Regions from separate parts of the Lactobacillus crispatus genome, predicted to be linked through region 3. Evidence: predicted binding sites of a transcription regulator. Region 3 holds the regulator's gene; each other region holds the start of a gene.

The links. Region 3 encodes HrcA, which represses chaperone genes, less so after heat shock. Its sites were predicted from a motif close to TTAGCACTCNNNNNNNNNGAGTGCTAA; they were not measured.
Region 1: the regulator HrcA is predicted to act here: its motif matches at 6,383-6,409, upstream of clpP (ATP-dependent Clp endopeptidase proteolytic subunit ClpP).
Region 2: the regulator HrcA is predicted to act here: its motif matches at 3,524-3,550, upstream of J6L97_RS01180 (Hsp20/alpha crystallin family protein).
Region 4: the regulator HrcA is predicted to act here: its motif matches at 4,148-4,174, upstream of groES (co-chaperone GroES).

The regions. Positions count from the first base shown of each region.
Region 1 is NZ_CP072197.1:1,588,961-1,596,999, forward strand. Features, by position in the region: gene J6L97_RS07775 (MDR family MFS transporter) at 1-926, shown strand, start outside; gene J6L97_RS07780 (DUF4811 domain-containing protein) at 927-1,487, shown strand; gene J6L97_RS07785 (ABC transporter permease) at 1,735-2,493, opposite strand; gene J6L97_RS07790 (ABC transporter ATP-binding protein) at 2,490-3,128, opposite strand; gene J6L97_RS07795 (IS256 family transposase) at 3,191-4,369, opposite strand; gene J6L97_RS07800 (SH3-like domain-containing protein) at 4,617-6,245, opposite strand; gene clpP (ATP-dependent Clp endopeptidase proteolytic subunit ClpP) at 6,440-7,024, shown strand; gene whiA (DNA-binding protein WhiA) at 7,089-8,024, opposite strand; gene J6L97_RS07815 (gluconeogenesis factor YvcK family protein) at 8,017-8,039, opposite strand, start outside.
Region 2 is NZ_CP072197.1:240,079-248,117, reverse strand. Features, by position in the region: gene J6L97_RS01210 (ComE operon protein 2) at 1-354, opposite strand, end outside; gene trpS (tryptophan--tRNA ligase) at 370-1,392, opposite strand; gene J6L97_RS01200 (SOS response-associated peptidase) at 1,510-2,103, shown strand; tRNA gene J6L97_RS01195 (tRNA-Gly) at 2,113-2,183, shown strand; gene J6L97_RS01190 (CPBP family intramembrane glutamic endopeptidase) at 2,231-2,893, opposite strand; gene greA (transcription elongation factor GreA) at 2,973-3,434, opposite strand; gene J6L97_RS01180 (Hsp20/alpha crystallin family protein) at 3,676-4,101, shown strand; gene J6L97_RS01175 (C1 family peptidase) at 4,244-5,560, shown strand; gene J6L97_RS01170 (ABC transporter ATP-binding protein) at 5,654-6,598, opposite strand; gene J6L97_RS01165 (ABC transporter ATP-binding protein) at 6,619-7,677, opposite strand; gene J6L97_RS01160 (ABC transporter permease) at 7,693-8,039, opposite strand, start outside.
Region 3 is NZ_CP072197.1:913,134-921,172, reverse strand. Features, by position in the region: gene dnaK (molecular chaperone DnaK) at 1-1,613, opposite strand, end outside; gene grpE (nucleotide exchange factor GrpE) at 1,630-2,214, opposite strand; gene hrcA (heat-inducible transcriptional repressor HrcA) at 2,227-3,276, opposite strand; gene ribF (riboflavin biosynthesis protein RibF) at 3,414-4,364, opposite strand; gene truB (tRNA pseudouridine(55) synthase TruB) at 4,370-5,263, opposite strand; gene J6L97_RS04495 (ribosome-binding factor A) at 5,319-5,684, opposite strand; gene infB (translation initiation factor IF-2) at 5,704-8,039, opposite strand, start outside.
Region 4 is NZ_CP072197.1:429,335-437,373, forward strand. Features, by position in the region: gene J6L97_RS02185 (sucrose-6-phosphate hydrolase) at 1-280, opposite strand, end outside; gene J6L97_RS02190 (sucrose-specific PTS transporter subunit IIBC) at 492-2,441, shown strand; gene J6L97_RS02195 (NlpC/P60 family protein) at 2,597-3,565, shown strand; gene J6L97_RS02200 (hypothetical protein) at 3,611-4,126, shown strand; gene groES (co-chaperone GroES) at 4,308-4,592, shown strand; gene groL (chaperonin GroEL) at 4,646-6,271, shown strand; gene mutS (DNA mismatch repair protein MutS) at 6,530-8,039, shown strand, end outside.

The DNA of each region.
Region 1 (8,039 bases), 680 kb from region 3:
TAGTAATTATCTTAGCTTTCTTTTTAATTAAAGATGTTTTACCAACTAAGAAAGAAAAAATTGATGTTTGGTCAGTAACAACCTCTACTCTAGGCTTCGGAAGTCTGTTGTATGGTTTTTCAGAAGCTGGTAACAAAGGCTGGACCAATCCCGAGATTTTAGGATTTATTGGATTTGGAATTATATTTGTAATCCTATTCGGTATCCGCCAATTGAAAATGGATGACCCATTTTTGGACATTACCGTTTTTAAACACTTTGAATTTTCACTGGCAGCTGCCTTAAGTGGTATCACCAACTTAGCGATGGTCGGCATTGAAATGGTTTTACCATTATATATTCAAAATTTGCGTGGCGTTTCTGCCTTCCATTCAGATTTAATGTTACTACCTGGTGCATTGATGATTGGTATTATGTCGCCAATTACTGGCCGTTTATTCGACAAATATGGTGCACGTAAAATGGCAATTACTGGTATGACTTTGTTGACCATTGGAACCATTCCATTTGTCTTTTTAACTGAGCAAAGTTCGTACACGATGATTATCATTCTTTATGCAATCAGAATGGTCGGTGTAGCTTTGGTAATGATGAATGTTACTACATCTGGTATGAATTCTTTACCATTAAACAAGATTTCTCACGGTACTGCTGTTAACAACACTTTCAGACAGGTATTAAGTTCAATTGGTACTGCAATTTTGGTATCTGTTTTAACTACAACTACCAATAATAATATGCCTGGTAAAAGTTTACTTCATGCACTGCCACTTGAATACAAGACTAGAGCAATCAGTGCAACTTTAGACGGTTTTCATGCTTCATTTGCAATGAGTATCCTCTTCTCATTAATCGCATTAGTTCTTGCATTCTTCTTAAAGAAGGGCAATCGAGCACGTGAACATCAAGAAAAGGTGGATGGTTAAATGATACTTTTAATTCTAATCGTAGCTGCAATTATGTTTATTTACTTTAACATCATCCCTGGAAAAAGGCATACTTTTATTGCATGGCTATCATTAATCATAACAATTCTTTGTGTTGTCGGCATTGTAGAACATGATTATAATCACTGGGGAATGAAAACTAAAACAACCTCAAGCACTAACACTCTAGTTTCCAGTGCTACTCCTCGCCTGCCAATTTTGCTTTATCAGCCTTTAGGTAATGGAACTGAAAAAGTTTACCTTTATAAAACTGGTCAGCTTCAAAAGAAGCCAAAATCTATTAAATTAGATAAAGTATCGACAAAAGTAAAACGAAACAGCCAACCAAAAGTAACGATTAAGACTACTCGCTACACCTATAGCAATACCTTTAATCAAATAATGTTTGGCGTCTTTGGTCATGACAAGGAGTTAAAACACAGAGAATATATTTTTTCTATTCCCTCCAACTGGAAAGTAATGTCAGTTAACGATGCCAAGCAGTTGCAAAAACAAATGATGAAAAAACAGCAGTTTTTAAAACAAAAATCAGCCCAATAAAATAATGAAGCTCAAACTTTGATCATGATATGAACCCCGAAATTCGGACATGAATTTCGGGGTTTTTTATTTATGGCTAAATTATCTAAACATGACAAAATTGATATTTACAATAGCTGGAAAAATTAAATTCATTTTAACTCAAATTTTACCATATGATTTAAGTTAACTTAAATCACCTTTACAAACGCTTATGAAATATAATTTAACTAAATCTAAATGTAGAAAATTATTTTTATCACACTGCCTATTTCAATTGCATCCTATCATTAAAGTAATTTTTATAAGCCAAATAGCCACTAATCACGGCTCCAAGGCCAGTGGCAGAAAGCAACATAAATGTAATCATAATCTGATACTTAATTGCATAAATGGGATTTACACCAGAAAAAATTAAGCCGGACATCATTCCTGGCAAATTTACTAATCCTACAGTTTTAGCCGAATCTATCGTAGGCTGCATCGCAGTCTTAATGCTCCTTCTTAAAATTGACATCGATGCAGTTTTAATATCACTACCCAAAGCCAACTTTTCTAAAACTTGTTGATGCAGATCATTAAAGCTATCATTCAACGCTTTATAGCATAAGCCAACTGCCACCATTTCATTTCCAGCAATCATCCCCGTAATGGGAATGACCTGCATAGGGACTGGTTTAATTACGCCAGAAAAAATCAGAATTCCTAATGTCACGTAAGTCCCTACCGCTTCGGCTATTATCGAATTCCAAATATTCCGCCCCGGATTAGGATCACGCTGATTAGCATTCCAAGATGCATTAAAAATTATCACAATAGTTGAAACCAAAGTTAGCCACAAGGCATTAACATGAAAAATAAACTTCAAAACGTAGCCGATTACGACTAACTGAATTATCGCCCTAATCACGCTAATTAAAATATCCTTGGTTAGTCCTAATTTTTCTTTCGCAGAAATTCCAATGGAAACTAACACCAGTGCAAAAGCTAATACTAACGACCAGTTGCTAACTACAACATTTTTCATTCGATTATTCCGCCTTTTTTTACTCTTAAAATATTGCTTGCTTCATCAATTTCACTTTGATCATGTGTAACTTGAATAATTGTCACGCCTTTCTCAGAAACATCTTTAATCAAATTATGTACAATATCTTTACTTTGATTATCAAGCCCGGTAGTTACTTCATCTAAGAGCAATATCTTTGGTAAAAATATTATGTTTCGAATTAACGCAACTCTTTGCTTTTCACCACCTGATAAAGCAGTAATCTTTTTATCTAAAAAATCAGCAGAGAGATCAACTTGATTAAGTAAATCAGCTATTTGCTTGTCATTTACATCTACTTTTCTAATTTCATACGGGAAAATCAAATTATCTCTTACTGTTTGCCCAAATAAAGACGGCTGCTGAAAACAATATGAAACTTCTCTACGATATTGAACTGGATTTAAGGAGCTAATGTTTTTTTCTTGATATAGAATATCGCCTGAATTAGCACTAATTAAATTTGCAATCAATCGTAAAATCGTACTTTTTCCTGCACCTGATGGGCCAATTAAGGTTAGAAAATCGCCTTTATTAACCTTAAATGATACATCTTGCAATATTTGTTTTTTATCTGCACTATATTGGATATGTTTTAATTCTAATATTTTCATGAAACTGTCAAATCTTTTGTGTAAATAGATCTTTCTCGTAAATTGATTTTTTAATTATTTATTTAATCAAAGTAGGATTCTAAGGTGTCCTGAACCTGACCAAAGCCTTTATGAATTCGATTGAAATAACGGTCATTGTAGCTCATTGCCTGGATGCCAATAAATGCATCAAGCGACTGTTCAGTTGGAAATTCTGCCTTAGGCTTAGCTTTACGCTTGATGACGTTGTTAAAGGATTCAATCATATTGGTTGAATAAATTGAAGCTCTGATTTGTTTGGGATAATTGTAGAAGACTAGCAGATCGGGCTCAATTTCCTTCAAACCTTTGATGACATGGCTATAAGCTTTATTCCATTTGGCATAGAATTTGTGCAAGACAGCTGCAGCTTCTTTTTTGCTTGTCTGTTGATGTATCTGCTTGAATTCGTTCATGATCTTTTCACGATCGTCGACGCGTACTTTAGCGCAGATATTGCGCATGACATGAACCAGGCAGCGTTGAAAATGAGCTTTAGGATAAGTCCTGGCCAAGGCTGTTTTCATGCCAACAACACCATCAGAAAGAAAAAGCTCAACTTGCTTCAAGCCTCTGGACTTCATGTTTTGAAGCATCTCTGTCCAAACTTCAATGTTCTCACTAGGAGCAATGCAGTAGTCAATGACTTCCTTATGTCCATTAGGTTTAATGCCAATGGCAATATATACTGCTTCACGCTCAAACGTTTCTCGGCGCAAAGGAAGGTATGTCGCATCCAAATAGACACAGAAAAACTTGTCGCTTAGCTTGCGCTTGTGATAAGCCTCAATCTTGGGGAGCATCTGCTTGGAAATATTTGATACTTGAGCTGGACTATAATGACTGCCATACATTTTCTCAATCAAGTCAGCGATTTCTCTGGTAGTTACGCCTTTGGAGTATAGCTTGATAATCGTGCTTTCCAAAACATCAGAGTGCTGCTTGTAGTCAGGCAGCGTGTGCTGATGAAACTGACCGTTGCGGTCTCGAGGCACTTGCACTTCAATTGGTCCAAACTGGGTATCAACCTTGCGGAAATAAGCACCATTTCTAGAATTGCCAGTATTCCAGCCATTTCTGGCATAGGGATCATAGCCTAGAAAGGCAGTCAACTCAGCTTCTAGCAAGTTATTAACAGCCTGTTGTAGCTCTTTGCGCAATAAATCATTTATTTTGTCTGGATTGAATAGAGCTTGAGCAAAATCTTTGGTAAAATCATTCATGAAGGAGTTCTTCTTTCTGTATGTGTTTTTTTGTTCAAACCAATCATACGAGAAAGGAACTCCTTTTTCTAATGTTTAAAGAAATAAATTTAAGGAATCATTCATCCTTACACAAACTATTTTACAGTCTCATTTTCATTCTTTTGCCTAACTAAATAACTCATTTTTCTAATTATACAACTAAAAAAATAAAGGAAATCCAATATTTTCATTGAATTTCCTTTATTTAAATTAATATCGATAATGATTACTTAGTCAACTTTTGTTTACTTTCAAGTAATTCAGCACGTTGAGCTAAGTTCATGTATAACTTGTTGTTGTAGGTTGCGATACCTTCAATTTCACGACCAGTGTGGTATTGGTAAGTATCCTTAACTTCACCATCAGTTGCAATCTTAGCAATTACGTCATTGAATGCAAGGTAGAAGTTATTGTTCTTGGCATCATAAGTAAACCCTTGAGTGTATGTGTTTGCTACAATGCCACCCTTAGTTGCACCTACCATAGTTGGATACCAGTTATCGCCTTTGCGGTTGAATTCCCAGTATTCAGTTTGGTCTTTTTCTTTATTATAAAGAGTTGTGTAAAGCTTGTGATCATTTACAACAACACCATTATTGAAGTAACGACCGTCTGAATCACTACCGTTCCAGCATTTAATAGTCCAAATCTTGTTAATGCACATATCGCTCTTCCGAATTTGGATTAACTCTTCAGACATATTGCTCTTGTATGAAACCTTATTATTGTTATTTAGAACGTAAATGTATTTATCAGTTGAGCCCATTGCTTGACCGTGACCAATTGGAATATATGGACTAACTTTAATGTTCTTAACGTAAGAATTGAACTTCTTTTGGCTCATATCAAGTAAGTATTGTCCGTTAAATGCATTGGTTAAATGGTTAAGATTATATCCTACAATATGACCATTGCTAATCAGAGTACTGCTTAATAAACTAGTGTACAACCAGCCATTTGACATGGTAATTCCTTCAGGAATATGACCTACACGGTTAATATAGTCATCATTTTTAATGTCACGGTAAACACTTAATAAAACTGGTTGGAAGAAGCGAGTAGTGAAATCTAATTTTCCGCTTTCACTATCATAAGCATGCTTATTCTTATCAGGAGTAAAATCAGTCTTAGTTACATAGTTAGCAGAACTTCCGTAGTAAGTCTTCCAGGATTTCAAATCGCCGTTAAATGGCTTAGCTTGGACTCTATCAGCATGAGCAATTCCTTCCTTAGTACTCTTTCTGACAGTTACCTTAACAGTTGCCTTTGCTTTACCATAGCTATATTTAACATTATAGGTACCTGGAGTTGAGCAATCGATTGCATCTTCTGAAATCTTAATATCTGCTGTATCAATTACAGTACCCATATAATTGGTTACATAACTTACTGCATCAGTTGGATCAAAATCGTAGTGACTATTTTGTACTAAACTGATAGTCTTTGGTACAGCGATAGCATCTCTTGTAAAGTAGTTTTGGTTAACATAACCAACTTTACGACCATTTACATAAATACGCCAATAAGTTGCATCCTTTGTCTTAATTCTCTGGTCAGATTGAATATGAGCATATTGATAATCGCTAGCATCAGCAATCTTACCGCTAGGTTTACCATTACTAATCTTTTTATAAACAGGATAATTCTTATTGCTACCTACTTTAACCATTAAGTCATAAGAAGTACTTGTTTGAGCTGGTCCCTTCTTCGCACTGGAATCAGTCTTAGCAGTATCTGTATTACTATCAGTAGTTTTAGAATTATCTGCAAATACTGCATTTGTAGAACCAATTAACAAACCAACACCCAGTGCTACAGCTGAAGTAGCAGTTAAAATTTTATTTGAATACTTCAAACCTATCCTCCGTATCTTATATTTTGCATTTTACTTTTATATTATAATATATAAACACTGTTAGCTAAAATACATTTTTATTACCATTGTTACCATTGAGCTTATTTATTTGACACTTTCATTACGAAGTGATTTAATTAGCACTGTACTTGAAAGAGTGCTAATTAATACGAAATCAATTAGGAGGCAAATTTATGCTAGTACCTACAGTTATTGAACAAACTGCTCGTGGTGAACGTGCTTATGACATTTACTCACGCTTATTAAAAGACAGAATTATCATGCTTAGCGGTGAAATTAATGACCAAATGGCTAACTCAATCATCGCTCAATTACTCTTCCTTGATGCTCAAGACAATACCAAGGATATTTCACTTTATATCAACTCACCAGGTGGTGTAATCACCTCCGGCTTAGCTATCATGGATACCATGAACTTTATTAAGTCAGACGTATCAACTATTGCAATTGGTATGGCAGCTTCAATGGCTTCTATCCTCTTGACTAGTGGTACTAAGGGTAAGCGTTTTGCACTTCCTAACTCAACTGTTTTAATTCACCAACCATTAGGTGGTGCTCAAGGTCAACAAACTGATATCCAAATTGCAGCTAACGAAATTTTGAAGAGCCGTAAGAAGATCAACGAAATTTTGCACGAAACTACCGGTCAACCTTTGGAAAAGATCCAAAAGGATACTGAACGTGACAACTACTTAACTGCTGAAGAAGCCAAGGAATATGGTTTGATTGACGAAATCATGGTTAATAAGAAGAAGTAATTAATTATTAAAAATTATTCACACTCTAAAAGGAGCTTGCACTCATTGTGCAGGCTCCTTTTTCTTATTCTCTTAAACTCTCAGCTAACTCATGTAGTTTCTTAAATCGGTGATTAACTCCTGACTTCGAAATCGGACCATCCGGAATTTGATTAGCTACTTCCTTTAAAGTTAATTCTGGATGCGCCAATCTAAAACGCGCTAAAACTTGCAATTTCTCTGGTAGATCATCTAAGCCGTTTTCTTGTTCAATCAGCTGGATGTCTTCTACCTGCTTAGCTGAAGCTGAGGCTGTTTTTTTCATATTCGCGGTATCACAATTAACCAAGCGATTAACCGAATTTCGCATATCTCGCATAATACGCAAATCTTCAAAGTTAAGCATTGCATTAAGTGCACCCACTATATGCAAAAAGTCGCCAATTTTTGCGGCTTCTTTTAAATAAACAATATAGCCTCTTCTACGTTTAGTTGCTTTAGCATTTAAATAAAAATAATTATTCATCAACTTACATAAATCCTCATTATGGTCCTCATAAGTTGAATAAATCTCCAAGTGATAACGACTCGTTTCTGGATTATTGACACTACCTCCGGCTAGAAATGCACCGCGTAAATAGGACATTGCTCCTTCACGTGAAGTCATAATTCTCTGCGGAATTCGCGTTACCAAACCTCTTTCAGGATCCCAGATTTGTAAGTTTTCTAGGATTTCTTGTACCTTCTGATTCAATCGTACCAAATATTGATTATTTTTTTTCAATTTCATCTTGCGCGAGACAATCAGCAATGGCTCAATACCATAAGCAATCTTAATCAGCTTAAAAATTCGTCGAGCAATCGCAGGATTTTCTGTAGTGATATCCAGGCTAAATTGATGATCGTGCAAGTTTAATACACCATTCATTCGCAAAAAAGCAGCTAACTCCGCTTTGGCATGCTCTGGATGCACCTCAAGCGAAGTTAGCTCCTTTTTGACTTCACTAGCATAACTAGCCATCATTTTCCTTCATTC
Region 2 (8,039 bases), 670 kb from region 3:
AAAATAATAGTTAATTTTTTTCACGCCTGCCTGCAACAAGGATTTGCAGCAATTATAGCAAGGAAAATGTGTCACATAAATCTCAGTATTTTCTGTAGAAACACCAAACTTAGCACACTGAATGATCGCATTCATTTCTGAATGAATAGTTCTAACGCAGTGACCATCAACCATTTGATGACCCACATCGTCACAATGCGGTTGTCCTGAAACGGAACCATTATAACCAGTGCCAATAATCCGATTATCTTTTACTAAGACACTACCAACTAATGCGCGATTACAAGTAGAGCGTTGCGCAATTACTAGCGCCTGCATCATAAAATATTGTTTCCAAGGAATTCGATCGTGCATAACTTTACCTCAGCCTTATCTATTCTTGAAATAGTTCAAACCAATTGCGTCACGGACTTGTTCAAGTGTTGCATTAGCCACTTTATTAGCCTTTTTTGAACCTTCCAGAAGCATTTCATAAACCGCATCTTCATCTTGAGCAAACTTTTCGCGACGTTCACGAATTGGTGCAAGCTCTGCTTCAAGGACCTTGTTTAAGTAACGCTTAATCTTAACGTCACCTAAGCCACCCTTTTGGTATTCTGCCTTAAGTTCTGCCACCTTGTCCTTATCTGGATCGAAGACATCAAGATATGTAAAGACAGTGTTACCTTCAACCCTACCAGGGTCTTCAACGTGAATATGGTTAGGATCCGTGTACATTGACATAACTTTCTTTTGAACTGTCTTTGCATCATCAGCAAGATAAATCGCATTGCCAAGTGACTTCGACATCTTCGCATTACCATCAAGTCCTGGCAAACGTCCTTGACCTTTAGGTGGGAAATAACCTTTAGGTTCAACCAAAACATCACAATTATAAACACGGTTAAAAGTCCTAACGATTTCACGTGTTTGTTCCAACATTGGTTCCTGGTCATCTCCAACAGGAATAACGGTTGCTTTAAAAGCGGTGATATCAGCAGCTTGAGAAACTGGATAGTTTAAAAAGCCAATTGGAATAGAGTCTTTGAAATCTTTTTGCTTAATTTCTGTCTTAACAGTTGGATTTCTTTCAAGCCGAGCCACAGTTACTAAATCCATGTAGTAAGCAGTCAATTCAAATAGAGCAGGAATTTGTGATTGAACATAAATAGTTGATTTAGCTGGATCAATACCAACAGCTAAGTAATCTAAAGCTACTTGGATCAAACTATTGCGAATTTTTTCCGGATTACGAGCATTGTCGGTCAAAGCCTGTGTATCCGCAATCATAATATATGGATCATATTTACCTGAATTTTGTAATTTTACTCTATTCTTTAATGAACCGATATAGTGACCAATGTGCAGCTTACCAGTAGGACGGTCACCAGTTAATAAAATTTCTTTCGCCATCTTTTTGCTCTTTTCTAATTTTTAAGTTTATTTTTTTATTAATATTAATTGTTTAATTACCTAATTTTAACAAAAAATAGGCTATGATTAAACTAGCCCTAAAGAAAGGAAATGCGTATGTGCAACCAGTTTCGTTTACCTAATTTAAAACAAATTCAACAATATCTCAAAAGCGATCTTGACCTGCCCTTAGTTACACCAAATTTTGACATTCAAGCACAAGATATTTTTCCTAACCAAGTAGCACCTGTTTTGCTTTATCAAAATGGTCAATTGCAATTAAGCAACAAAAAATGGGGCTATCCAAGTCCCGTTGATCCAAAAAAGCCTTTATTTAACGCTAGAATTGAGCGATTTTATGATTCAGCGCCTTCAATGTGGGACAAATCCTTTGCCAAGCAACGTTGCTTAATCTTAACCGAAAAATTCTTTGAATACGCTAAAACTACCCATATTGCTGAAAACGGTCGTAAATACCATGATCGCTACGCCTTCCGCACTAATCAACCACTTACCTTAATTGCAGGTATTTATGATCAGGATTATTTTTCAATGGTTACTACCGTGCCTAACAAAGATATGGCGCCAATCCATAATAGAATGCCTCTAGTTGTTATGCCCAACGAACTACGCCGCTGGCTTTTTCAAAATTTTACCAGCTTAATTGATCGTAAAAGTGTTGATCTTCAAATAGAAAAAATGCTAAAATAAAAATATATTGCGGGTATAGTTAAATGGTAGAACGACAGCTTCCCAAGCTGTAGATGCGGGTTCGATTCACGCTATCCGCTTTTTTTATACAAAAATAAGGATGAGAATTTTTCTCATCCTTTTGTTTTTAAATCATAATCACTGTAAGTACGCCACTAACTACAGCTAAGTAAATTGGCATCAATAATGTTTGTGTGTACATATAGCTCCAAGCAAACACCATGCCATAAATTGCATCAATAATAAAGAGTACTACTGAATTTTGAAAGTTCAGTAAGCTATAAATCAGACCTGAAACAATGATTCCCATAATTGCAACTTGCTTAGTATTTCGCCGAAAAGCATAATTGAACAAAAAGCCAGTCGCCAAAAATTCTTGTAGGATTGGTAATACAATTCCTTGGACAACGATTAAAAACCAAAACATGTTAACTGATTCACTTTTGGCATATATCAATTGGAAATCATAATGACTAATCCTGCCATATGATTGTAAGTATGAAATCGAAATCTGTGTAACTGTAATCACTAATGTTAATAGAACAACAGTTGACAAACTGCCCAACCATGGAAGTTTAAAATCACGGGCAAAAAAGCGTTGCTCTCGATTGAAACGATAAACATAAAACAACAGAATCATGGCTGCAACTAAGCCGAATAAAATCAAATCCCAAATATGAACCGGAGATTTTCTAGTAACTAGCTTTACTACTGCAAACACAGCGACATAGCCAGCTAAATAAACGGCATAGCGGATCACATTACCCTCTCTTGATTGTGGCGTATTCAAATTCTTCACTCCTACTCTGAATTGTATCCTACAAAACCCATATTATACCAGAAAAAGACAGTTTATTATAGTTCTCAACTTATTTAACTTCCACAATCGTTACTTGATATTCACCTGCTGGTGCCGCCACCGTTGCTGTTGTACCAGCCTCCTTTTTCATGATTGCTTGACCCAATGGAGAATCAAAAGAAACCTTGCCAGCAGCAAGATCCGCTTCCATTCGCCCAACTACTTTGTATTCTTCTGTTTCATCATCGTCATCAAACTTAAGCACAACGGTCTTTCCTAGATCAACCTTACCATCATCTTCAGTTTTAACAATTTCGGCATACTTTAATTGTTTGCCTAGGTAACGCAGACGACTTTGTAAGTGACCTAGATCACGTTTTGCTTCAGTATATTCAGTATTTTCCGAAAGATCACCTAAAGCTCGTGCAGCCTGCAAAATTTTAATTCTACGTGGCCGATCTTTTTTTAATCGAGCAATTTCATCCTCAATTTGTTGATAGCCTTCTGGAGTCATTTTCTGAAAATATACCATTTCTATTTCACAAACTTTCTTTATTTTTCTATACGTAATAATTATCCACAATCTCAGAATGTTATTGTAGCAGCGTTATCAGTCTAAAATTAGCACTATATATTTTTGAGTGCTAATTTGTGTCATTTCTATAAAAAGCGACTACAATAAACAGTGTAAGGAGAAAAGAGATCAAGAAATGAGTTGATCTTTTCCTTATATTCTAATTAAGCAAATACAAAAATGAAAGGAAGTTTTATTTATGGCAAACAATATGATGAATCGGCGCAACGACATGATGGATGCAATGAATGATTGGTTTGGTTTTCCAAGAAACTTCTTTGACGATAATGAAATTGAAAACATTATGCAATCTGATGTTGCAGAAACTGATAAGGACTATCTAGTTAAGATTGACATGCCTGGCATGGATAAGCAGGATATCAACGTTAACTATAATGACGGTACGTTAAATGTCAGCGGCACAAGAAAATCATTTAAGGACACTAGCGATAAAAATAGAAATATCATTCATAAGGAAAGAAGTGAGGGCAGTATTTCTAGAAGCTATAGATTACCAAATGTAGTTGCAAGTGAGATTCATGCAAAGTATGATAATGGTGTATTGACCATCACTTTGCCTAAGGAAACTGCCGGCGATGATGGCAATTCTATAAAAATTGATTAATTTATTAGGTTTATGCAAGAGGTCTAATAAGTTAACGGATTAATAATTCTCTACAAGCGAGTTCTAATTGAACCCGCTTGTATTTTGCTTTAAAATAGAGTTAGTTTAGAAAAAAATTATAAAATTAAAAAGGAGATTTTTTATGGCTCATGAATTAACTGTGCAAGAACTAGAAAAGTTCTCTGCCGAATTTAATAAAAAACCTGAAAATAAAGTCGTTGCTCGTGCAGCTCAACGCAGTGGTGTGCTTGAAGCATCTTATAACGACCGTGTTCAAGGACAATTAACCAGAGTATTCTCAACCGAACTTGACACCAACAACGTTACTAATCAAAAGCATTCAGGTCGTTGCTGGTTGTTTGCGACTTTGAACGTTTTGCGCCACGCTTTTGGTAAGAAATATAAGGCTAAGGACTTCACCTTCTCACAAGCTTACAACTTTTTCTGGGACAAGATTGAACGTGCCAACATGTTCTACAACAGAATCTTAGACAGTGCTGATATGCCACTTGATTCACGTCAAGTTAAGGCTGACTTAGACTTTGCTGGTAGTGATGGTGGACAATTCCAAATGGCTGCCGCTTTAGTTGAAAAATATGGTGTTGTTCCTTCATATGCTATGCCAGAAACTTTTAACACCAACGATACAACTGGTTTTGCTACTGCTTTGGGCGATAAGTTAAAGAAGGATGCTTTAGTATTGCGCCACTTGAAGCAATACGGCAAAGATGATGAAATTAAAAAGGTTCGCGAAAAATTTTTAAGCGAAGTTTACCAAATGACTGCTATCGCAGTAGGTGAACCACCTAAGACTTTCGATCTTGAATATCGTGATGATGATAAGAAATATCATTTAGAAAAGAACCTTACTCCACTTGAATTCTTGCATAAGTACATGGGCGATGTCGATTTTGATGACTATGTTGTTTTAACCAATGCTCCAGACCATGACTATAACAAGCTTTATGGTCTACCATCTGAAGACAACATCGAAGGTTCACTGAGAATTAAGCTTTTGAATGTACCAATGGAATATTTGTCCAGCGCTGCTATCGCTCAATTAAAAGACGGCGAAGCTGTTTGGTTTGGTAACGATGTTTTACGTCAAATGGACCGTAAGACTGGTTACCTTGACACTAATTTGTACAAGTTAGATGACTTATTCGGCGTTGACCTTAAAATGTCTAAAGCAGACAGATTAAAGACCGGCGTCGGTCAAGTGTCACATGCCATGACTTTAGTTGGTGTTGATGAAGACAACGGCGAAGTTCGTCAATGGAAAGTTGAGAACTCATGGGGCGATAAATCTGGTGTTAAAGGCTTCTACGTCATGAATAATGAATGGTTTAAGGACTATGTTTACGAAGTTGTAGTCCACAAGAAGTACTTAACTGAAAACCAAAAGAAGCTCGCTGAAGGTCCAATCACTGACCTACCAGCATGGGATTCATTAGCTTAACGAGCAATGATCATATAAAAAGGCGATCCATATCGGATCGCCTTTTTAGCATAAATATAATATTAATATAGAGAGTTGCATTAGATTTGGTATCTAATTTTCGTAGCTTGCCGCTACTTCTTCGTAATGCTTGACTTCATCGTCAGAGCAGCGTACGAAGTGTCCTGGACGAATTTCATGCATTGAGCGTTGCTTTCCGTCCATTTCTTCTTTTTGAGCGTCATAAGGAATCCTTGTCCGGCTCCGCTCAACTTCTGGATCAGGAATTGGCACTGCAGAAATCAAACTCTTCGTGTAATCATGAAGTGGTCGATCATAGACGTCATCGGCTGGACCTACTTCCAGTAGTTTACCGTAGTGCATTACACCAATTCGGTCAGAAATAAACTTAACCATTGATAAATCGTGGGCAATGAACAAGTAAGTTAAACCACGCTTTTTCTGTAATTCAATCATCAAGTTAACTACTTGAGCTTGAATTGATACGTCTAGAGCTGAAATAGGTTCGTCTGCAACAATAAATTTGGGCTCTACGGCTAAGGCGCGAGCAATCCCGATTCTTTGACGCTGACCACCTGAGAATTCATGTGGAAAACGGCTAGCATGACTTGCATTTAAGCCAACAGTTTCCAATAATTCCTCTACTCTCTCAGTTCGTTCATCTTTATTTTTAACCAAATGGTGAATATCTAATCCTTCAGCAATAATGTCCTCAACAGTCATTCTAGGATTAAGTGAAGCATAAGGATCTTGAAAGATCATTTGTGCATCCCGTGTAAAAGCTAGTTTGTCTGCACGACTTTTTAAATCTGCTACATTTTTGCCTTCAAAAATCACTTCGCCACTAGTTGGCTTATACAATTGCAAAATTGAGCGCCCAGTAGTTGTCTTACCAGAACCAGATTCACCTACCAAGCCGAAAGTTTCACCTTCATAGATATTAAAGCTTACATCGTCAACAGCCTTGGTGACATTACGACCATTTTTAAAGTATTGTTTTAGATGTTTTACTTCCAAAATTTTCTTTTTTTCTGGCATAAAAATCTCCTTTACCGCGACTAGTTAACCTCTGGCAGTTTATCTTCTTGTTTCATCAAGTTATATTTTTTCCAGCGACGTGTAATTTCAGCTGGTGGTTCCACTTTAGGTGCATCTGGTGCTAAAAGCCAGGTTGCAGCATAGTGAGTATCAGTTACCTTGAAAAATGGTGGCTTTCTTTCCACATCAATCTTCATGGCATACTTATTTCTTGGTGCAAAAGGATCACCCTTAGGCGGATCAAGCAAGTTAGGAGGCGTACCTGGAATCGACTCCAAAGTATCACTGTTTAAAGTAGGCATTGAATTGATTAAGCCCCAAGTATATGGATGCCGTGGATCATAAAAAATTTCATCAACACCACCGAATTCTAAGAATTCACCAGCGTACATTACAGCTACTCTATCTGCCATACCGGCCACCACGCCCAAGTCGTGCGTAATGAAAATAATTGAGGTCTTAACCCGCTTTTGCAAGTCTTTCATCAAGTCCAAGATTTCAGCTTGGACAGTCACGTCTAGAGCTGTAGTTGGTTCATCAGCCAGCAAAATCTCTGGCTCACAAATTAAAGCAATCGCAATTACGATTCTTTGTCTCATCCCACCTGAAAACTGGTGAGGATATTGATTAATTCGTTCTTCTGCATTTGGGATTCCCACGGCCTTCATCATTTCCAAGGCTTTAGCCCAAGCTTCTTTCTTAGAGGCACCCTTATGTTTGATTAATGGCTCCGCAATTTGCTGCCCAATCTTCATAGTTGGGTCAAGCGAAGTCATAGGATCTTGGAAAATCATTGAAATTTCATTCCCACGAATTTTTTGCATTTCTTTTTCAGATAACTCTAACAAATTTTTGCCGTGGAAATCAATCTCGCCGCCCTCAATCTGAGCATTTCGTGCTAACAGACCGATAATACTTCTGGTAGTAACCGACTTACCTGAACCTGATTCTCCTACAATTGCGAGCGTCTCTCCCTTATTTAGGTGAAAGGAAACGTTACGAATAGCTTTAACCTCACCAGCATAAGTGTGGAAATCAATTTTTAAATTTTTAACATCTAAAACTCTTTCTTCTGGCATTTAGGTTAATCCTTTCTATCTTTGTCCCCGTGGATCGAAGGCATCACGCAAACCATCACCTAATAAGTTAAAGGCAATCATCAACACACACAATACGATTGCTGGATACCACATCTGATATGGCAAGAATTGAAAATTCTTTTGTCCTTCGTTCAAAAGTACACCTAGTGAAGTTTCTGGGGCTGAAATACCGATTCCGATGAAACTTAAGAAGGCTTCGAAGAAGATAGCAGTTGGAATAGTATACATCGTTTGAATAATGATGATACTTGAAAGGTTAGGCACTAAGTGTTTCCAAGCAATTTTCCAAGGTGATTCACCTAATGATCTAGCTGCCAAAACATATTCTTCATTCTTCAAAC
Region 3 (8,039 bases):
GCATCTTCAACTGGCTTACGATCGCTATCAGAGAGCTTATCCTTAGTATCTTTCAAAGTCTTATCTGTAGTAAAGATTAATTGATCTACTTCGTTTCTAAGGTCTGCTTCTTCCTTACGCTTCTTATCTTCATCAGCGTGTTCTTCAGCATCCTTTTGCATACGTTTAATTTCTTCATCTGATAAACCGGATGAACTCTTAATAGTAATCTTTTGTTCCTTGCCAGTACCCATATCCTTAGCAGATACATTTACAATACCGTTCTTATCGATATCGAAGGTAACTTGAATTTGAGGAACACCACGTGGTGCTGGTGGAATATCAGTTAATTCAAAGCGGCCAAGAGTCTTGTCGTCTGCAGCCATTGGACGTTCACCTTGCAATACGTGAACATCTACAGCTGGTTGATTATCTGCTGCAGTTGAGAAGATTTGACTCTTTGAAGTTGGAATAGTAGTGTTTCTGTCGATTAACTTAGTGAAGACACCACCCATGGTCTCAATACCAAGTGACAATGGGGTAACATCAAGTAAAACAATATCCTTAACATCACCTGAGATAACACCACCTTGAATTGCTGCACCCATAGCTACAGCTTCATCAGGGTTAATTGAATGGTCAGGTTCCTTACCAGCCCATTCCTTAACTGCCTTTTGAACAGCTGGAATACGAGTAGAACCACCATTTAAAATAACCTTGTCAATGTCATTAACAGTAAGACCTGCATCCTTCAATGCATTGTCAAATGGTACCTTAGTCTTTTCTACCAAGTCAGCAGTTAATTCATCAAACTTAGCACGAGTTAAATCTGCTTCAAGGTGTAATGGACCAGCTTCGCCAGCAGAAATGAATGGAAGTGAGATATGAGTACTTGATACACCTGACAAGTCCTTCTTTGCTTTTTCTGCAGCATCCTTTAAGCGTTGCATTGCCATCTTGTCCTTCGACAAATCAACACCATTTTCATCCTTAAAGTTCTTAATTAACCAATCCATGATACGGTGATCAAAGTCATCACCACCAAGATGAGTATCACCATTAGTTGACAATACTTGAAAGACACCATCACCTAATTGCAATACAGAAACATCAAAAGTACCACCACCAAGGTCGTATACTAAGACTTTTTCATCTTGGTCTTTATTTAAACCGAAGGCTAATGCTGAAGCAGTTGGTTCGTTAATAATTCTTTGCACATTCAAACCAGCAATCTTACCAGCGTCCTTAGTAGCTTGGCGTTGAGCATCATTGAAGTAAGCAGGAACAGTAATAACAGCATCCTTAACTTCTTCACCCAAGTAATCTTCTGAGAATTTCTTAATATATTGTAAAATAAATGCTGAAATTTCTTGTGGTGTATATTCCTTATCACCAACTTTAACCTTATAATCAGCTTCACCCATGTGACGCTTAATTGAAACAATGGTATTAGGGTTGGTAATAGCTTGACGCTTTGCTACCTCACCGACTTGAATTTCACCATCTTTAAATGCAACTACTGAAGGAGTAGTCCGGTTACCTTCTGGATTAGTGATAATCTTTGGTTCTTTACCTTCAAGAACTGCAACTGCTGAGTTAGTAGTCCCAAGGTCAATCCCAATAACTTTTGACATATATTAGCTTCCTCTCTTATTGAGCAACTACAACCATTGCTGGTCTTAGTGTTCTATCCTTATATTGATATCCTTTTTGTAAAACCTGAACAACGTGATCTTTTTGATCATCATTCTCAGCTGCTACTGTTTGAACAGCTTGATGTAATGTCGGATCAAATTTAACGCCATCAGCCTCAATCTCAACTACACCGTGATCTTTCATTGCCTTCACAAGTGCATCCAGGGTCATTTTCACGCCCTTCTTTAACTGCTTAGACACATCATCATCGGCCTCAACGCTTAGGGCTCTTTCCAAATTGTCCATTGCTGGCAAAATGTCCTTCGCTAAGCTTTGAGATTCGTACTTAATTAATTGAGCACGTTCTTTAGTGTAGCGATTTTGCATATTTTGAATTTCTGCTTCACTACGCAAATACTTATCTTCAAGATCCTTGTTCTTATCTTTTAAATCAGCTAATTCTTTAGCTAATTTTTGATCTTGTTTATTTTTTTCTTGCTTCTTTTCTTCACCTTTATCGGCTTCTTTTTTAGCCTTAGGCTCAGAAGTCTTTTCTTTTTGCTCTAGATTTTTTTCACTTGGAAATTCTTCTTTACTCACGGCTAACCTCCTTTATTGAAACTTGCCGTAATAATCAAGCAACTTTTTAGCTAGTTCATTTCTAAAATATTCAAGCAACCCAATCATTTGTGAATATGGCATATTCGTTGGTCCAAGTAAAGCAATAGTTCCTTTACCATGGGAGCCAACGCTGTACTCAGCTGTCAGCAAACTATAATTTTTTAATAAATCATTGGGTAATTCAGATCCCAACTTTACCTTTACTGGATAATTTCCAGACTTTGGATCCACCTTTGCATCCATTAAATTAGTGAACAGATTATTATGATCAATCAACTCGTACAAAGAACGAATGTCATTTACATCATGTTCAGAAGTATTATTGAGCAAATTAATCTGTCCATCCACATACATCTGCTCACTAGCTGCATCTTTTACGACATCTTCAACTAAACTAAGCAATTCAGTCACATGTTCGCCGCCTAATTCGTTTTTAGCTAATTCACTTAGCAACGAAACGTTGATTTCATTTAGGCTCTTTCCGACTAACTGATCATTAATCATGCGGACAGCCTTTTCAATTTCTTCGCCGTGAATATTATGTGGCAAAGCATATACCTGATTTTGAATGTTACCATCACTTGTAACCAAAATTGCCATAATCTGTCGTTGAGACAGCGGTACAATTCTAAATCCTGTGACTCTAACATCATGACTCTCAGGTCCTTCCGCAAATGCGGTATAGTTAGTTAAATCTGACAGAATTCGTGCAGCTTCTTGTACAATTTCATTTACTTGATGAAAAGGTCGATCTAATTGACTTCCTATTGTATTATAAACAGACTCTGGTAATTGCAACGGCTCAACTAAATTATCAAGATAATAACGATAGCCCTCGCTTGAAGGAATTCGACCACTTGAAGAGTGAGTTTTTTCAATTAACCCCTGCTCTTCCAACACGGCCATTTCATTTCTAATCGTTGCACTTGAAACTTTAATTGGCAACTGCTTCATTACGGTCTTTGAACCTACTGGCTCATGACTTTGTGTAAAGTCTGTAATTATTGTTTTTAAAATAAGCTCTTGACGCTCGGTCAACATATTATATCGCCCTCACTTTTAGCACTCACATCTCTCAGGTGCTAACAGTTAATATGATACCAGAAATTAGCACTAAATCAAGTAGATTGCTAATTTTATTCAAAAAAATACGCACTTTTTTCAAAGTACGTAGCTTCTTAACCCTTTTGCTTAAAATAAGCCCTAATTTCTTGCTCATCTCGTTCAAGTTGCTCTTTCAGTTCAGGTAATCCGGCAAATTTTTTCTCACCTCTGGTATATTTATACCATTTGATCTTCATTGGCTTACCATAGATATCTTCATTAAAATCAAAAATATTAGATTCAATATATATCTTCTTGTCCTGATTAATGGTTACATTATAGCCAACGCTAGTCATGGAGTTATACCACTTACCATTTACTTTAGTCTTGGTAGCATAAACTCCAATTTTAGGAATCACCTTATGGTCTGCCCAAATCAAATTAGCTGTTGGATAGCCTAGCTTATGACCATTTCGTTTACCATGCCCAATGATACCACTCATTACATAATGGTGCCCCATTAATTCAGTGGCTAATTCCATCTGACCATCCTTAATTGCTTGACGAATTTCAGTTGAGCCAATTTTTCTACCGTTAAAAGTTTGCTTTGGCATCACTACAATATTAAAACGCCCTTTGGAAAATTGGGGTAAATTAGCCATATTTGCAATATTCTTAGGACCATAAGTGTAATCAAAGCCAGCAACAACGGTATCAGCATTTAATCTGACAATTACATTATCGACAAATTCTTGTGCAGAAATTTGACTGAAATTTTTAGTAAATGGTAAAACAGCCAAATAATCTACTCCTAATTCCGCCATTTTGTTAGCTTTTTCTTCCAAAGTTTCTAAGTATTTAAAATCTCGTTTCGACTCATAAACTTCCTTAGGATGTCGATCAAAGGTCAACACAACTAATGACAATTTCTTCTGTAATGCAATTTCTTTAGCCTGATTAATTAAGCGCTGATGTCCCAAATGAACCCCATCAAAAAAGCCAAGGGCAAGCACAATTCTAGTAGATAAAATATTTTCCTTAACAGGATATGTTAAATGAACGATTTTCACAGCTAATTCCTTCATTTCATTTATTCATTTTGCAACAGCATTAAGCTTGGGCGATAAAGCTTTCCTTTTTTTTCATAAATTGCTTTCACCTTTTTATTGTATCGTAGTGCAACTTTTTTCGCATTAGTTTCAAGCGAAATACCTGCTCCATTTTTAACTTTAAGCCACTTTTCTTCAGTTAAATCAACCTGAGTGTATTCCTTAAAAAATGCATCAATCGGCTGTATAAGTTCAGTGGCCTTTTCCGGATTCTCTTCAATCTCCTTTAATTTTACTGCTTGTGTAATATCAAAGCCAGAACTAGCTGTTCTTCTCAAATAAGTCATCGTTGCGGGGCAATCTAATTTTTCACCTAGATCATTAACTAACGATCTAACATAAGTGCCTTTGCTGCATTTAATCTTAAAATCAAAGCTTTCTTGTCCAGTATTTATATCAAAAACTGGTTCTTTAGTTAGATCATATTGTTTGACTTCAACCCTTCTCTGAGGCCGTTCAACTTCAATTCCTTCACGCGCATATTCATAAAGATGTTTACCATTCACTTTAACAGCAGAATAAATTGGAGGCACTTGAACAATTTCTCCTACAAATTTATTCATATTTTCTTGAATTTCTGCACCAGAAAAAGGCTGAATCAACTTTTTTTCTTTTAAAACAGTTCCAGTTGCATCATAACTATCTGTGCTATAACCAAATAGTCCCGTGCCAATATATTCTTTTGGCCTAGTATGCATCATTTCAATTAATTTAGTAGCCTGACCAATAGCAATTGGTAAAACGCCTGTCACCTCAGGATCAAGCGTACCAGCATGTCCTATTTTTCTAATATTTAATACGCGGCGCAAATGATAAACTACATCTGCACTAGTCATCCCTTTATCTTTATCAATAACTAAAATTCCGTTTAACATAATTATTCCCTATTCCTTTCAACAAAAAAAGGGCACCATCACGGCGCCCTCTTTTTTATTTGTTTTCCCGCTTAGCATCTTGTTTCTTAACTTCTGCAATCAAACGGTCAATCTTACTACCATACAAAACTGAATTATCACGTTTAAAAATTAATTCAGGAACCTTATAAACAGTTAATGTTTGACCAAGCAAATGACGCATCATGCCTTTTGCCTTTTCAAAACCTGCCTGAACCTCTTCTTCCTTATGCTCATCTTCAGTTAGCAGGCTGTAATAAACAGTTGCATATGAAAGATCATTCGTACATTCAACTGCGGTAATAGTTACACCACTTAAGCGCGGATCACGAATATTCTTTTGTAAAATCTTGGTTAATTCGCGTAGAATTTCACCTTCAACACGACCAATTCTATGCTTCATGTTTTCCTCCTAATAGTAATTACTTAGGCTCAACTTGTTGCATTTCGTAAACTTCGAATTCGTCGCCAACTTTAATGTCGTTGTAGTCCTTAATCGTTAAACCACAATCGTTACCTTGCTTAACTTCCTTAACATCATCTTTAAATCTCTTAAGTGAAGCAATTTCACCATCATACTTAACGATACCATCACGAATAACTCTAATCTTAGAATCATTCTTAACCAAGCCCTTATCAACGAAGGAACCAGCAATTGTACCAACCTTAGAAACCTTCCAAGTTTCACGAACAGTAAGATTACCGATAACCTTTTCTTCATAAGTTGGTTCAAGCATACCCTTCATGGCAGCAGTAACATCATCAATAGCCTTGTAAATAATGCTGTAAAGACGAATATCTACGCCATCGGTTTCAGCTTGGCTCTTAGCAGTAGCAGTTGGACGAACGTTGAACCCAATAATAAATGCATTTGATGCACCAGCCAAAGTTACATCTGATTCATTAATGGCACCTACACCTGAGTGAATGATATTTACACGTACGCCTTCAACTTCAATCTTTTCAAGCGATTGTTGTAAAGCTTCTACAGAACCTTGAACATCAGCCTTCAAGACAATGTCAACTTCCTTCATGTTTTCCTTCTTCATAGTATCGAAGAGGTTATCAAGAGTTACGTGTTGAACATTTTCACGAGACTTTTGTAAAGCTTGTTGTGCTCTAGCTTCACCAACACTTCTAGCGGTCTTTTCATCCTTAAATTCAACTAACTTATCAGCAGATTCAGGCACATCGTTCAAACCAGTAATTTCAACAGGTTCTGATGGTGTAGCCTTCTTAACTTGACGTCCACGATCATTAGTCATAGTACGAACACGACCAAAAGTGTTACCAACAACAATCGGGTCACCAACATTAAGTGTACCTTGTTGGATTAAAACGTCTGCTACAGGTCCACGACCACGTGACAAACGAGCTTCAATCACAGTACCAATTGCCATTTCAGTTGGATTAGCCTTAAGTTCCATCACATCAGATTGCAACAAGATCATTTGTAATAAGTCATCAACATTTTGACCTGTCTTAGCTGAAATATTAACGAAGATAGTATCACCACCGTAATCTTCAGGAATCAAATTGTATTTCATTAATTCCTCAGTTACGTGTTGTGGATTTGCACCTGGCTTATCCATCTTGTTAATTGCTACAATTATTGGAACATTAGCACTCTTTGCATGGTCAATTGCTTCTACAGTTTGTGGCATTACACCATCATCTGCAGCAACAACCAGTACAACAATATCAGTAATTTCAGCACCACGTGCACGCATGTTAGAAAATGCTGCGTGTCCTGGTGTATCCAAGAATGTAATTAAGCGATCATCTAATCTAACTTGGTAAGCACCAATCTTTTGAGTAATACCACCAGCTTCATGAGCTGAAACATGAGTATGACGAAGACGATCAAGTAAAGTGGTCTTACCATGGTCAACGTGTCCCATGATTGTAACAACTGGTGGGCGTTTAACCTGGTTTTTAGATTCCTTTGACTCTTCCATTCTCTTGTCATAGATATTATCAATATCAGAGATGTCTTCATGAACTTTTTGCTCAGCATTGATACCATATTCAGCAGCTAAAAGTTCAATTGTATCTTTATCCAAAGATTGGTTTTGGTTAGTCATCACGCCAAGCATGAAGAGTTTCTTAACAATTTCAGCTGGTTCACGGTGAATTAACTTACCAATATCTTGAGCGTTCATACCTTCTTCGTAAACTAATGTTTCTGGTAATGGACGTTCCTTACGCTTAGTAAGTGTTTTCTTTGGTTTTTGCTCTTGTTGACGTTTTTTATTCTTACGCCGCTTTCTCTCTGAACGATCTGAATGGTCACTACGACCATTGCCAAATTGATTTTTACCCTTGCGTCCTGGCTTTCCCATGTTGCGACCACGATTATTGCCGCGTTTTTCTTCCTTAGGAGCCTCAGGAATAGTAACTTGAACTCGTTCTTTAGTCGCTTCAGGCTGTTGCTTCTTCAAACGAGCTGGAGAAGGCTTTAAAATCTTAGGACCAATAACTTTCTTTTCTACTGGTTCTGCTTTCTTCTTGTTATCTTTGTGGTTGGTTGTTTTCTTATTATCTTTCACTGGCTGTTCTTGTTTTGGATGTCTTAATTGCTCATGATATTCTTTTCTGGCTTTTTGGGCTTCACGATTAAGTTGCCCTTCTTCTGCCCGTTGCTTTTGTTTAAATTGTTGTAACAAAGCAGCTGCCTTTGGCTTACCTGTATTATTTCTACGATCATTTTTATTCTCATGACCGTGATTATTTGAACGACGTTTATTATTGCGTCTCT
Region 4 (8,039 bases), 480 kb from region 3:
TACCTAAGCCTAAGTTTTCCCAGTGAACCATGTCAGTTGATTTGAAGTGCCACCATGACTTTAGACCGTGAACTGCGCCGAATGGATATGATTGATAGAAGAGGTGGTAAGCACCATCAAAGTAGGAAAATCCATTAGGGTCATTAATTAAGCCAGAAATAGGATGCAAATGATAGCGCATTTGGTAAGGTGAGTTTGCGGCTTGTGCTTGCAAATGCATTAATGTATCAGCGTCCCAATCTTGATAAGATAAGTAACGTTTTTCTCTTGTCCATTCCATAAATATGCCTCCATGAAAGCGTTGTCTTTTTACATGTATTTTAAGTTAGTCTGAAAAATATGTCAAACGTTTAACAGAAAGAAAAATACTTATTAATTCATAAGTAAATAAAAGAAATAAAGAATTTTATGTCAAACGATTGACATATTTTTTGAATGCGTTATCATAATTAGTGAATTGAGAATAAAACGTTTACATAGGAGGAATCAATATGGACCACAGAAAAGTGGCTGAACGAGTAATTAAAGACGTCGGCCGTGACAATATTATTGCCGGTGCCCACTGTGCTACTCGTCTGCGTTTAGTATTAAAAGATGATTCAAAAGTCGACCAAAAAGCATTGGATAATGATCCAGATGTTAAGGGTACTTTTAAAACCAATGGTCAATATCAAGTAATTATTGGGCCAGGGGATGTTAATGACGTTTATGATGAATTCATTAAAATCACTGGTTTGAAAGAATTATCAACCGATGATTTGAAGAAGGTTGCTGCAGAAGGTAAAAAGAAGAATCCAGTAATGGATTTCATTAAACTTTTGTCTGACATCTTTGTTCCAATCATTCCAGCCTTAGTTGCTGGTGGTTTGTTGATGGCTTTGAACAACTTCTTGACTTCACCAGGTCTGTTTGGACCAAAGTCAGTTGTTCAGATGGTACCGAATGTTGCTGGTATTTCAAGTATGATTCAAGTTATGTCAGCAGCTCCGTTTATTTTTATGCCAATTCTAGTCGGAATGTCGGCAGCTAAACGGTTCGGTGCTAACCAATTCTTGGGTGCTACAATCGGAATGATTATGACGACACCTGGACTCCTTGGTGCAAATCACTTCTGGGACATTTTTGGCTTGCATGTTGCGCAAACTAACTATCAATACCAGGTTATTCCAGTTTTAGTAGCTGTTTGGGTATTGTCAATTTTGGAAAAGTACTTCCACAAGCACTTGCCATCAGCTGTTGACTTTACCTTTACGCCACTTCTTTCAATTATGATTACTGGCTTTTTGACTTTTACAATTATTGGGCCAGTCTTCAAAGGCGTATCAGATGGTATTACCAATGCTATCGTTTGGCTATATGACACTACTGGTGCCTTTGGGATGGGTGTCTTTGGTCTTACCTATTCAGCTATTGTTACTACTGGGCTTCATCAAAGTTTTCCAGCGGTTGAAACTCAGCTTTTAGCAGCCTTTGCTAAGAATCCAGCCAGCTCTGGTGACTTTATCTTTGTTACCGCATGTATGGCTAACGTAGCTCAAGGTGCCGCAACTTTCGCTGTTTACTTCTTAACTAAGAACAAGAAGATGAAGGGCTTGGCTAGTTCATCAGGTGTTTCAGCACTTCTTGGTATTACTGAACCAGCACTTTTCGGTGTTAACTTGAAGTATAAATTCCCATTCTTCTGTGCTTTAATTGGTTCAGGTGTAGCTGCTGCTTTTGCGGGCTTGATGCATGTTACTGCAGCCGCTCTTGGTTCAGCTGGTTTCTTAGGCTTCCTTTCAATTTATCCTAAGACTATTCCAATGTGGGTTGTTTCCGTATTAATTAGTTTTGCTGTTGCCTTCATCCTTACTTATGTTTATGGTAAGGGTCATTTGAAGGAAGAAGTTGCTGAACAAGATGTTCCAGTAAACGACGCAACTGATTATGCTGAAGAAACTCAAAAGGCTGAAAAGCTTGGTAAGGAACAAATGGCATTAAAGGATGAAGTTATTGCTTCACCAGTTGATGGTACTCCTGAGAGTTTAACTAAAGTTAATGATCAAGTATTCTCTGCTAAGTTAATGGGTGATGGTGCAGCCGTTATTCCAAGTGATGGTACGATCTATTCACCAGTTACTGGTACTGTGACTATTGCTTATGAAACTAAGCATGCTTATGGCATTAAGTCAAACGATGGTGCAGAAGTATTGATTCACATTGGTCTTGATACTGTAAACCTTAAGGGCGAGCACTTCGAAAGTTTCGTTAAGCAAGGTCAAAGAGTTAACAAGGGCGATAAGCTCGGCACAGTTGACTTAGATGCTGTGAAGAAGGCAGGCTATGATACTACTGTCATGGTAGTAATTACTAATACTGCCAACTATGCAAATGTTTCAAGAATTACTGATGCGGGTGACAAGCACGGCGACAAGTTGATTGCTGTTACTGCACACAATTAGTTTCTTCTACTCCTCTAGAAAAAATTAAAACAATTAGAATAAAAGACGCTAAGAAAGATTGTTTCTTGGCGTTTTTTAGTACTAAGTGTTGCACTTCAATTTTAAGTTTGAGTAAAATGTTCTCTATAAAGAAAAACAAAGTGAGGGTATGTTTTATGAAGTTAAAAAGTGGAGTTATTGGAGTATTAGTAACTGGATTAACTGTCTTTAGCATTAATCTAACTAGCTCTAAAATAAAGGCAGCGATAACAGTGCCTAATCCTAAGACAGATTATGTAGTTAAAACTACTTCTAATGTGTATAAGAGTAATGGTAAGAGGACCAGTTTTAAGACACGTGGTCAGATACAAACCGGTAATGTTCCAGTAATTGAATCACAACTATATGAAGGCAAGTTCATTAATGTGCAAGGAACTAAGACGATTAATGGTACTGCTTATTATAAGATCGGTCCTAACGCATACATTAAACAAAATAATGTTTTAAATTATGCTCAAGAAAAAGCAAAGCTTGAGGCATATCAGGCACAAGATGATGTGAATGATGATTCAGATCAGTCAACAGAATTAAGCTCTGATGATGTGAATTTTGACATAGCTTGGTATGACAATATTAATGAGGATCCATCTCCAGCGATGTTCGATGATTCAGGATATCATAATAGAGTGATTAAGAATGCTCGTAAATTATTAGGCTATTTCACTTATGGAACAGGTGCATACCGAACTAATTTTGGCAGTTGGCGTCATCCTAATAAAAACGGTTCAACTGATTGTTCAGGATTTGTGTGGATCGTAATGAAGAGAGCAGGATATCGTGTAGGAAATGCTCCATTTTTTACTCTGCCAATGGAACGAGATGCTAAAAGTACTCATGGCTATTTGAAGAAAATTTCTGCCAAGAATATTCGCCCAGGTGATATTGTGATTGTTAATACTGGCAATGGTGTTGGTCAAAACGGACATGCAGCAATTGTTGATGGCAAATATGATGGTTGGGACACGCAAATTATTGAAGAGGGCGGCAACTTAGGTGTAGATGATGTGCACCGCTCTAGTTTAGGTAGCTCACTGAGCGATAAGCTGGCCAAAGGTCGAATCACTTATGCTCGCCCCGTTAAATAGTATGCTCTATGCTATAATTTTGCTAATCAATAAAGGATAATAAGAATGAAAAAGAACAGCACGCTTAAACATGTCTGGATTATGACGGCTGTCTATTGGGTAGTAGGTATTCTAAGTATTTTCTGGGGTAAGCTTGATCATACTTTTGCGTCTCAATTAAAAGAGATCAATAATATTTACGTGTTAGTTTTAATAATTATCTTAAGCTTGCCGCTACTTTTATCGCTGTTATTGTCGGTTAAAGTAAAAATGCCACGTTTGATCTGCAATCCACTAGTTGCTGTAATTTATCTATTAGTGGTAATTGCAGCAGGTGTAGCATATAACTTACAAAATATTATTGGCTACTTCTTCCCAATCATTCTCTTCATTATTATGGCGCTAGTTGCTGTTTTCTATGCTTTGGTTAAGACTTTTAGCAGCAGAAAAAGTGGTAAATATTTTTTTATTGATGGTAAAGATAAGAAAGAATGCCATGATTTCTGGGATGCTTATAAGAAGTACTATGTAATGGGATTAACTTACGGCATTATTGATGGTTTGATTACTGTAATTAGTTAAAAAAGTTAAGAAAAATCAAAATTAGCACTCAATTGAAAAAAGTGCTAATTTTTTCTTGCTTTTTTTCACAAAACAGTTTATTATCATATTTGTAAGTTAGCACTTAGCAAATAAGAGTGCTAATGATTAATAAAGTAATAAAAAATATAATGAAGAAAATTAAACATAAGGGGGACTAAACGTGTTACAACCAATTGGTGATCGCGTGATCGTTAAAGTTAAGAAAGAAGAAGAAGAAACTGTTGGTGGCATCGTTTTAGCATCAAATGCTAAGAAGAAGCCAACTGAAGGCGAAGTTGTAGCTGTTGGTGAAGGTGCTTACGCATCAAACGGTGAAAAGATTCCAATGGCTGTTAAGAAGGGTGACGTAGTTCTTTACGATAAATACTCAGGCACTGACGTTGAATACGAAGGTGAAAAGTACTTAGTCCTTCACGAAAAAGACATTTTAGCTATTGCTAAGTAATTTAGTTAAAATTTCCAACGATAATTAAGTAAATTAAGGAGCATAGATAATCTATGGCAAAAGATATTAAATTCTCAGAAAATGCAAGACGTTCTCTTTTAAAGGGTGTTAATAAGTTAGCTGATACTGTTAAGACTACTATTGGTCCTAAGGGTAGAAACGTTGTTTTGGAACAAAGTTACGGCAACCCTGACATCACTAACGATGGTGTTACCATTGCAAAATCCATCGAGTTAAAGGACCACTACGAAAACATGGGTGCTAAACTTGTTGCTGAAGCTGCTCAAAAGACTAATGATATTGCTGGTGACGGTACTACTACCGCAACTGTTTTGACTCAAGCAATTACTAATGAAGGTATGAAGAACGTAACTGCTGGTGCTAACCCAGTTGGCATTCGTCGTGGTATTGAAAAAGCTACTGAAGCTGCTGTTAATGAATTGCACAAGATTAGCCACAAGGTTGAATCAAGAGACCAAATTGCTAACGTAGCTGCAGTTTCATCATCTTCAAAGGAAGTTGGTAACTTAATCGCTGACGCTATGGAAAAGGTTGGTCACGATGGCGTTATCACTATTGAAGATTCACGTGGTATCAATACTGAACTTTCAGTAGTTGAAGGTATGCAATTTGATCGTGGTTACTTATCACAATACATGGTAACTGACAACGATAAGATGGAAGCAGATCTTGATAATCCTTACATTTTGATCACTGACAAGAAGATCTCAAACATTCAAGATATCTTGCCACTTCTTCAAGAAATTGTTCAACAAGGTAAGTCATTATTGATCATTGCTGATGACGTTACTGGTGAAGCTCTTCCAACACTTGTATTGAACAAGATTCGTGGTACCTTCAACGTTGTAGCTGTTAAGGCTCCTGGCTTTGGTGACCGTCGTAAGGCTCAGTTACAAGATATTGCTGCTTTGACTGGTGGTACTGTGATTACTGATGACTTAGGTCTTGAATTAAAGGACACTAAGATTGATCAATTAGGTCAAGCTCGTCGTGTAACTGTAACCAAGGACTCAACTACTATTGTTGACGGTGCTGGTTCAAAGGATGCTATTCAAGAACGTGAAGATTCAATCAGAAAGCAAATTGAAGAATCAACTTCAGACTTTGACAAGAAGAAGCTTCAAGAACGTCTTGCTAAGTTAACTGGTGGTGTAGCTGTTATCCACGTAGGTGCTGCTACTGAAACCGAATTGAAGGAACGTCGTTACAGAATTGAAGACGCTTTGAACTCAACTCGTGCCGCTGTTGATGAAGGTTACGTTGCTGGTGGTGGTACTGCTTTAGTAGACGTTGAGAAGGCTATCAATGATCTTAAGGCTGATACTGCAGATGAAAATACTGGTATCCAAATCGTATTAAGAGCTTTGTCAGCACCAGTTCGTCAAATTGCTGAAAACGCAGGTAAGAATGGTGAAGTTGTTTTGAACCACTTACTCAAGCAAGAAAACGAAATTGGCTACAATGCTGCTACTGATACTTGGGAAAACATGGTAGATGCTGGTATCATTGACCCAACCAAGGTAACCAGAACCGCTTTGCAAAATGCTGCTTCAATTGCCGCTCTTCTGCTTACTACTGAAGCTGTTGTTGCAGAAATTCCTGAAGAAAAGCCAGCTAACCCAGCTCCACAAGCTGGTGCACCAGGAATGGGTATGTAATTATATATCTTAATGCTTTAGCATTTAGATATATAATTCTTGATTACGAAGTAATCAAGTTCATTTACAGTGCTTTAGCACTAAACTTATGCACAAACTCTCACTCTAGTTCAAAAACAAATATAATTAGAATGACTTCGAAGTTAAACAATCAGTTCAGCTTCGAAGTTTTTCTTTTTGTAGCGTATAATATTGTACGTAACTCTATCTAAAATACGAAATAGGAAAGAGACATAAATGACGGAAAAAACAACTCCAATGATGGAGCAATATTACGAAATTAAAAAACAATATCCTGATGCCTTTCTTTTTTATCGCGTCGGAGACTTTTACGAACTGTTTGAAGATGACGCAGTTAAAGGTGCACAGATTCTTGAATTGACTTTAACGCACCGATCAAATAGAACTAAGAATCCAATTCCAATGGCAGGTGTGCCTCATATGGCTGTGGATACTTATGTAAATACTTTAGTTGAAAAGGGTTATAAAGTAGCACTTTGTGAACAACTTGAGGATCCTAAAAAGGCCAAAGGCATGGTTAAGCGGGGAATTATTCAATTAGTGACGCCGGGAACCATGATGAATGAAGGCCCAAATGATGCTAAAGATTCAAATTACTTAACATCAGTAATTACCACTAAGAGTGGCTTTGGTTTAGCCTACAGTGATTTATCCACTGGTGAAATTTATGCTACTCATTTAAAGAGTTTCGATGCTGTTTCCAATGAGCTCTTGTCACTTCGTACTCGTGAAGTTGTGTATAACGGGTCATTATCTGAACAAAACAAAGACTTTATGCACAAGGCCAACATTACGATTTCTCGTCCTACTCCAATTGAAGATGAACATGCTGAAATTTCTTATGTTGAACAGAATTTGACTAATGGGGCTGAAAAAGAGGCTACCCGTCAGTTAGTTGGCTATTTGCTTTCAACTCAAAAGAGAAGTTTAGCGCACTTGCAGATTGCCAAAAGCTATGAAGTAAATCAATATTTGCAGATGTCACATACTGTGCAGAATAATTTGGAATTGGTTGCTTCTGCCAAAACTGGCAAAAAAATGGGTTCACTTTTCTGGGTTTTGGATAAAACACACACTGCCATGGGTGGACGCTTGCTTAAGCAGTGGCTAGCTCGTCCATTATTAAACATGGATGAAATTAACCATCGTGAAGAAATGGTGCAGGCCTTGCTTGATGGCTACTTTACACGAGAAAATGCAGTTGATGCCTTAAAGGGTGTTTACGACTTGGAACGTTTAACTGGTCGAATTGCTTTTGGTAACGTTAATGCGCGCGAATTACTACAATTATCACGTTCTTTGCAGGCCGTTCCAGTTATTTTAGATGCTTTAGAGCAATCAGATTCAGATATCTTGGTCGATTTTGCTAAAAAAATTGATCCATTAAAGGGCGTTGCCGAAATGATTACTTCCACTATCGTGAAGGATCCACCTGTGTTGACTACTGAAGGTGGCCTGATTCAAGGTGGGGTTGATCCGCAGCTTGATCGCTATCGGGATGCCATGAACAATGGAAAAAAATGGTTGGCTGAGATGGAAGCAGATGAGCGGCAAAAGACAGGTATTGATAACTTAAAGGTCGGTTATAACAAGGTCTTTGGCTATTATATTCAGGTTTCTAACGGTAACAAGTCTAAGGTGCCACTTGATCGTTATACGCGTAAACAAACTTTGACTAACGCTGAGCGTTATATCACACCGGAACTCAAGGAACATGAGAATCTAATTCTTGAGGCACAGACACGGT